Regions from separate parts of the Mesobacillus sp. MER 48 genome, predicted to be linked through region 1. Evidence: riboswitches for the same ligand, from Rfam matches in the RefSeq annotation. Region 1 holds a riboswitch; the other holds the start of a gene.
What was found. Region 1 has a riboswitch for FMN ahead of ribD (bifunctional diaminohydroxyphosphoribosylaminopyrimidine deaminase/5-amino-6-(5-phosphoribosylamino)uracil reductase RibD). Riboswitches for the same ligand answer to the same signal wherever they lie in the genome.

Region 1 (3,414 bases):
ACCCCGGCCATGCGTCGCCATGAAGTTGATGACATCCGGCGTTGCCTTCTCAGCCAGCGCGATAAAATCCCCTTCATTCTCCCTGTCCTCATCATCACAAACGATGACTACATTGCCTTGCATGAGTTCATATATAGCCTCTTCAATCGGATCAAACATTTTCATCACCCTCACATAAACCCGTTATCCTCTAAGAATTGGGCTGTAATATTACTTCCTCTTTTTGGAGCTGCTGGAACCTGGTTACTCAAGAAGTGACCTACATATTTGCCGATCATGTCACATTCTATATTGACGATATCGCCTTTATCCTTGAAGCCGAGAACCGTGTCCGAAAGGGTCAGCGGAATCAGCGACAGGGTCAAGCTGTCTTCCGATATCCCGAAAACAGTCAGGCTTGTACCATCAACTGCGACGGAGCCTTTCATAATGACGTATTTCAGCAATTCGGGATCAAGCTGAATTTCATAATAAACTGCGTTTTCAACTTGGGTTTTCCCTTTGATGATCCCCACTCCATCCACATGGCCGGCAACAAAATGCCCGCCGAACCGGCCTCCGGCTGCCATCGCTCTTTCCAGGTTCACCTTTGAACCTCGCCTGACAGTTTTCAGGCTCGAAGCTTTGACTGTCTCGGGCATCACATCTACCGAAAATCTGTTTTCTGTAAAAGACGTGACAGTGAGGCATACTCCGTTGACAGCAATACTGTCACCAAGATGGACATCTGTCAGGACTTTTTTTGCATCAATTGTCAGCACAAAAGATTCACCGCTGTGCTGGATATTGGCAACGGTCCCTATTTCCTCAATAATCCCTGTAAACATATTAACCTCCCTCTAGACCGGCTCAGCAATGATCCGGATATCCTGGCCGATTTGCTTTACATCAATGACCTTCAAGGGAACTGTTTCGTCCAGACGGGCAATGCCTTCGCCTCCGTATGCTGACGGAGCATTTCTGCCGCCGATCAGCTTTGGTGCAATATAGGTAACCACCCGCTGAAAAGCCTTCTCCCTTAAAAAACTGCCGTGGACTTCGGCACCGCCTTCAACATACAGTGAAGTAATGCCGCGCTCCCCCAGTTTTTCCAGCATTTCTTTAATTCCGACTTTCTCAGTCTCAAGCTTGATGATTTCGATGCCTTGTTCTTCAAATTGTTTTGCCCGTTCAGGCTCGGCACCCGCTCCTGTCACGATGATTGTCTTAGCTGCTTGATCATGGATCACCCCTGATTTTAAAGGCGTCCTGAGGGTGGAATCCAGAATCACCCGGATAGGATTTTTCCCGCCAGCTTCAAGTCTGGTTGTGAGGCTTGGATTATCTGTTATGACGGTATTGACGCCAACCAGAATGGCATCCTGTGTATGGCGGAAGTGATGGACGTCCTTACGCGCTTGCTCCCCGGTGATCCATTTACTCTCCCCGGTCACTGTTGCGACTTTGCCATCAAGGCTTGTGGCTGACTTCAAGGTTACATATGGAAGCCCTGTGCTTATGTAATGAAAAAACACCTTATTAAGAGCAATAGCTTCTTCCTCCAATAATCCAACCTCAACCTCAATTCCCGACTCACGCATCTTTTTGATTCCTGCTCCGCCAACGAGCGGGTTAGGGTCAACCGAAGCCACAAACACCTTTTTGATGCCCGACTCTATGACAAGATTCGAACATGGCGGCGTCTTCCCGAAATGGCTGCACGGCTCAAGTGTCACGTAGAGAGTTGCCCCATTCGCTTTCTCACCTGCCATTCGGATCGCGTGGACCTCGGCATGCGGCTCACCTGCCTTCAAATGGGCGCCCATGCCAACGACCTGCCCTTCTTTTACAAGCACAGCGCCAACCTGGGGGTTCGGGGTGGTCTGTCCTTCCGCTGCTTTTGCGAGGTTGATGGCAAGGGCCATATAGTCCTGATTCTTCACCTTCATCCCTCCCTCTTTTAAAAAATATAAAAAGACCCCGAAACATAAGCGCTTCGGGGTCCTAAAAAAGACAATGTCAAACTAGAGGGTAAAAAAAGGGTATACTGCTCCCTTGTTTCTAATCCTCGTTTTTTCCTTCTCCCATCCAGACTTTAACTGTCGGCCCTGGAGTTTCACCAGATCCACCGTTTAACAAATGTTAACCGGGTCACGGACTAAGAAGCACATGCTTCATCACCGCCGGTTGGGAATTTCACCCGACCCCGAAGGAATATATTAAGTTAGTGACATTATACAGAACATGTTCATAAATAGAAAACAAAATGACCTTTTATTTTTTCATCAGTTTCTCAATCGTCGTCAACAGTTCATCGATCACTTCGTTATCACCTTCCTGAATCCGTTCAACGATGCATGATTTCATATGGCCTTCAAGCAGCAGCTTAGCCACGCTGTTCAATGCCGCCTGAGTCGCAGAAATTTGTGTGATCACATCGTCACAATACGTATCTCTTTCAATAAGTCCTTTTATGCCGCGTATTTGTCCTTCTATCCGATTCAATCTCGTGACGAGATTTTTTTTCGTTTTTTCAGAGTGATGGCTTTTGCGCTCTGAAGAGCAGCAGCTGTCACCACATTCAGCCGGGTGTACTTCGGGCTCTAAAATGTCCATCTAAAAACCCCCTTTTACATCTTTAATTATATTTTATCATACCCCTACACAGTAAATAATCGCAAATTCACAATCAACTTTTACATATAAAACGTTTTAAAAGGGATAACTATTTTTAACGAATATATTAATAAAGTTTCTATTAAGCAAAAAAGTGGTGTGATGATGAAAAAGTTCCGGCTTCCTGCATCCATTAGCGAGAAAAAAGAAGTTCATTGCAGTGGATATGAAAAACTTAAAGCAATCTTTCAGCAGACTGCAGACTTTAAAGAGTCTGAATTTAAAAGAGGAAATTGCACATTGCGTTTTTGTTTCCTTGAAACCATGGTGTCGCCCGACAAATTCAAGGAACTATTATTGATTCCTTTATTGATGGAAGATTCGAAGATTACACCCGCTGAGCTTAAGTCGTTAAATGGTGCACCGGTGAATACACAAGAGGAAATGATCAGCGGCATCCTCAGCGGTGGATATGTTTTGTTCATATGCGAACGGGACGAAGCCTGGTTATTCACATTCCCTAAGGATATCCAACGTGCCATACAGGAACCGATAAATGAAGCAGTGGTTCGCGGCGCACATGATGGCTTCGTTGAAAAACTTGAAACAAATATCAGCCAGCTAAGGCTTAGAATTAAAAATCCAGAATTCACGGTTAACTACCATGAGTTAGGCGATAAGACAAAAACCAAAGTAGCTGTCATTTTTATGAAAGGGATTGCTGACCAGAAAATCGTTGATGAAGTTGAAAGAAGGCTTTCCTATATTTCGACTGACATGGTTTTAAGTCCAGGCTATATAGAGGAGTTCATTGAGGAT
Region 2 (3,414 bases), on a different contig from region 1:
TTCCACGCTCTTTCGCGATATGAATCGCATTCACTTCATTCACCTTCACATCAATTCGATTTTCGAAAAAACCTGAAAGTAGTGCTTTTGTCAAAAAGGAGGTTTCAAGTTCAGCAGCCGTCCCTGAATAGGTGGCTGTCAATTCATTTACGCCTTTGTTATGGCATTCCGATACGATTTTCCCCATTTCCTTTGCAAGCTGGTGGAAAGGCTGTATTTTTTCATAAATTTCTTTGGACATGGCCGGCAGATTAATTGAGTTGGCAACAGGATTATTTTCAAAAAAAGTCCTGATTTCCCTGGCAACCTGAGTAGCGACATTCAACTGTGCTTCTTTCGTTGAGGCGCCAAGGTGTGGGGTGACAATGACGGAATCAAATTTAAGTAAAGGGTGTTCCCCTGGGGGTTCGACTTCGAAAACATCGAGGGCAGCACCTGCTACGTGGCCTTTTTCGATAAAGTGGGCGAGGGCCATCTCATCGATGATTCCGCCTCTGGCGCAATTGAGGAGATAGACCCCTTTTTTCGTCTGGCTCAAAGTCCTTTCGTTAAGAAGCCCTTTTGTTTCTTTCGTCAAAGGAGTGTGGACGGAGATGATATCCGCTTCCTGAAGAACGTTGTCGAAAGTAGATAATTGTACTCCTAAGACATCTGCTCGTTCTTTCGTTAAAAATGGATCGTACACCTTAACGGACATGCCGAAAGCCCTTGCCCTTTTGGCAAGCTCGGATCCGATCCTTCCTAATCCGATGATTCCCAATGTTTTGCTGTGAAGTTCATTCCCGATAAACTGATTTCTTTTCCATTCCCCATTTTTTACGGTTGAGTGTGCCTGCGGGATATTCCTCATCAATGCAGACATCATCGCAAAAGTATGTTCAGCAGTGGAAATCGTATTGCCGTCTGGGGCGTTGACGACGACAATCCCTCTTTTCGTCGCTGCGGCAATATCAATATTATCAACACCGACACCTGCACGTCCGATGATTTTCAGTGAAGGCATGGAGTCGAGCAGCTCGGCCGTCACCTTTGTCGCACTTCTTACTAATAACGCGTCGACTTTTTCCAAACTGACAAGTCCGGAATCAATTCCCCCTGTGTACACTTCTGCCTGCTCCCACTCCAGCAATGGCTGCAAGCCTTGTTCTTTGATTGAATCAGCAGCTAACACTTGAAACATTTTTGCCCACTCCCTTATGTAAATAAAAATAATTTTCTGATTATTTTACAAGACGAATATTCTTTTGTCAAATCCTCTTAATGTTCTTGAATTCAATGTAAACGCTCCCATAAAAAGAAGTCACTATTGGGATTTAAGCTTGATTTTCCGAATTTTGCAGGCTTTTCCTAATCATATTCAGCCAGGAAGGAGTATAGGATTGATTTGGTGCGGACATAAAAACGTCACAAGCAAACATCTTCACAAAAATTCTTTTTTTCAGTATAATAAACATGTTAATTAAATATGGTCTATCTTCGGGGCAGGGTGAAATTCCCGATCGGCGGTAATGAGTATCTTCTCTAAGCCCGCGAGCCTTTTGAGGCAGGATTTGGTGCGATTCCAAAGCCGACAGTATAGTCTGGATGGGAGAAGATGGAGGTTCTGCAGACGTTCAAAAAATGCAGGTTTGAACGTTTATTAAGCATGCCTTAGTCAATTCTCCCTCAAGCATAAAACTTGGGGGATTTTATTTGTCTATGGGTATGTGAATGCTGAACCTTTCTTCTTTATGTGAGATGGATCTCTATAAGGAGAGAGGGAAATGAAAAAATTTAGTGTAAAAGCAATGGTTTCAATTGGAATGTTGAGCAGTATATCTTATGTTTTAATGTTGCTGAATTTTCCGCTGCCGCCGTTTCCAAAATTCTTGATGGTCGATTTCAGTGATATTCCTGCATTGATCGCTGCTTTGATCTTCGGTCCGGCAGCTGGTATTTTAGTAGAACTTATAAAGAATATCCTTGATTACTTCATGACAGGCAGTGAAACTGGAGTGCCAGTAGGCCATTCTGCCAACTTTGCTGCAGGAGTTTTATTCATTCTGCCAACTTACTATCTGTATCAGCGGGTAAAAACTAAAAAGGGAATGACATTTGCCTTAGTGGCAGGGACGATCAGCATGGCCATTCTGATGAGTGTCCTTAATTACTATGTATTCCTGCCTGCTTATACATTGTTCCTGAATATGCCGGCAATGTCTGGTCCAGAAACAAAACAGTTTATTGTGGCGGGTATCCTGCCTTTCAACTTTGTTAAAGGCCTGATGATGTCTATTGTGTTCATGCTAATGTTCACGAGAATGAAAACGTGGATCGAAAGACAGCAAAATTATAAGAGTGCCTAATTTTATAATTGACGATATAAAGCAACGGCCTGCACCGTTGCTTTTTTGGTGCTTTTTCCCAGACACAATAAAAAAATTCCCGCTTAGGAAGCGGGAATTTATGTATGGTCTTATTCGAACTTCGTTGCGTCTCCGTCGAATGGCTCGTCAGCAACCTTGATTGAGTCAGTCGGGCATCCTTCAAATGCATCCATCATGTCATCGATCAATACGTCTGGAATTTCAACGATACCTTCGTTGTCATCAAGTGTTACGAATGCGATGCCTTCATCGTCGTAATCATAGATATCTGGAGCAGCTGCACCGCAAGCTCCACATGCAATACAAGTTTCTTTGTCAACAATTGTGTACTTAGCCATGATATAATTCCTCCCAAGTGTTTAACAATAATATGCTGTTTTCACCAATATCAGTGAAAACGTATTCCTCATATCTATTGTAAAACTGTATCGCCAACATTTCAATAAAAAAAGTATTGAGAATGCTTATCAGATAAGGCGTTGAATGGATTTTACGCTGAAAATAAAACATTCTGCTCGACATTTTCATGTTAAAATAATGGTATATTATTTTTCTGCTATAGCAGGACAGGAATTTTTTCCGTCAGCTTTGTTTATTATACCCAAAAAAATGTGGCAGGCAAATGGATGGAAAAATGTTTTAAGCCATCATAGGCATTAATTTCAAGGGTGATAGTATGAGGATAACCTATTTGGAGTCTGTTATTTTGTCGATATTGAAAAGAATCAATGGTGAGAGGACGATTTATTCTGTGTTTCACCTTTTACAGGGCAAACGCTCATCACAGACTATCCAGGATGCTCATCTATATAAAATCACCCCGTATTTCTCTACATACTCTTCTGTTACCCGGGATGGACTGGAAAAAATGGTCGAAAGGCTGAAGCACAGCGGTTTGGTAGAGGAGATAGCAGAATCGAAAGTTAAATTAACGTCCGGAGGGGAAGAGGTACTTGAACAGCGTTTATCTCAATGTACTCTCCCGAAATTTTTAAATGGCTGGAAGTACCATCAGGTAACTGAGTCCTTCTGGGAAAGATTGACTCTG

Region 2: linked by a shared signal. The riboswitch ahead of M3593_RS03655 (ECF transporter S component) and the one ahead of ribD (bifunctional diaminohydroxyphosphoribosylaminopyrimidine deaminase/5-amino-6-(5-phosphoribosylamino)uracil reductase RibD) in region 1 are both predicted to bind FMN.

Annotation. Positions count from the first base shown of each region.
Region 1 covers NZ_JAMAUR010000006.1:106,754-110,167, reverse strand. Annotated here, with positions in the region: gene M3593_RS18715 (bifunctional 3,4-dihydroxy-2-butanone-4-phosphate synthase/GTP cyclohydrolase II) at 1-159, opposite strand, end outside; gene ribE (riboflavin synthase) at 171-827, opposite strand; gene ribD (bifunctional diaminohydroxyphosphoribosylaminopyrimidine deaminase/5-amino-6-(5-phosphoribosylamino)uracil reductase RibD) at 840-1,922, opposite strand; FMN riboswitch at 2,052-2,197, opposite strand; gene M3593_RS18700 (metal-sensitive transcriptional regulator) at 2,254-2,595, opposite strand; gene M3593_RS18695 (spore germination protein) at 2,758-3,414, shown strand, end outside.
Region 2 covers NZ_JAMAUR010000001.1:713,217-716,630, reverse strand. Annotated here, with positions in the region: gene serA (phosphoglycerate dehydrogenase) at 1-1,180, opposite strand, end outside; FMN riboswitch at 1,469-1,600, shown strand; gene M3593_RS03655 (ECF transporter S component) at 1,764-2,345, shown strand; gene M3593_RS03650 (ferredoxin) at 2,456-2,704, opposite strand; gene M3593_RS03645 (YpbB family protein) at 3,073-3,414, shown strand, end outside.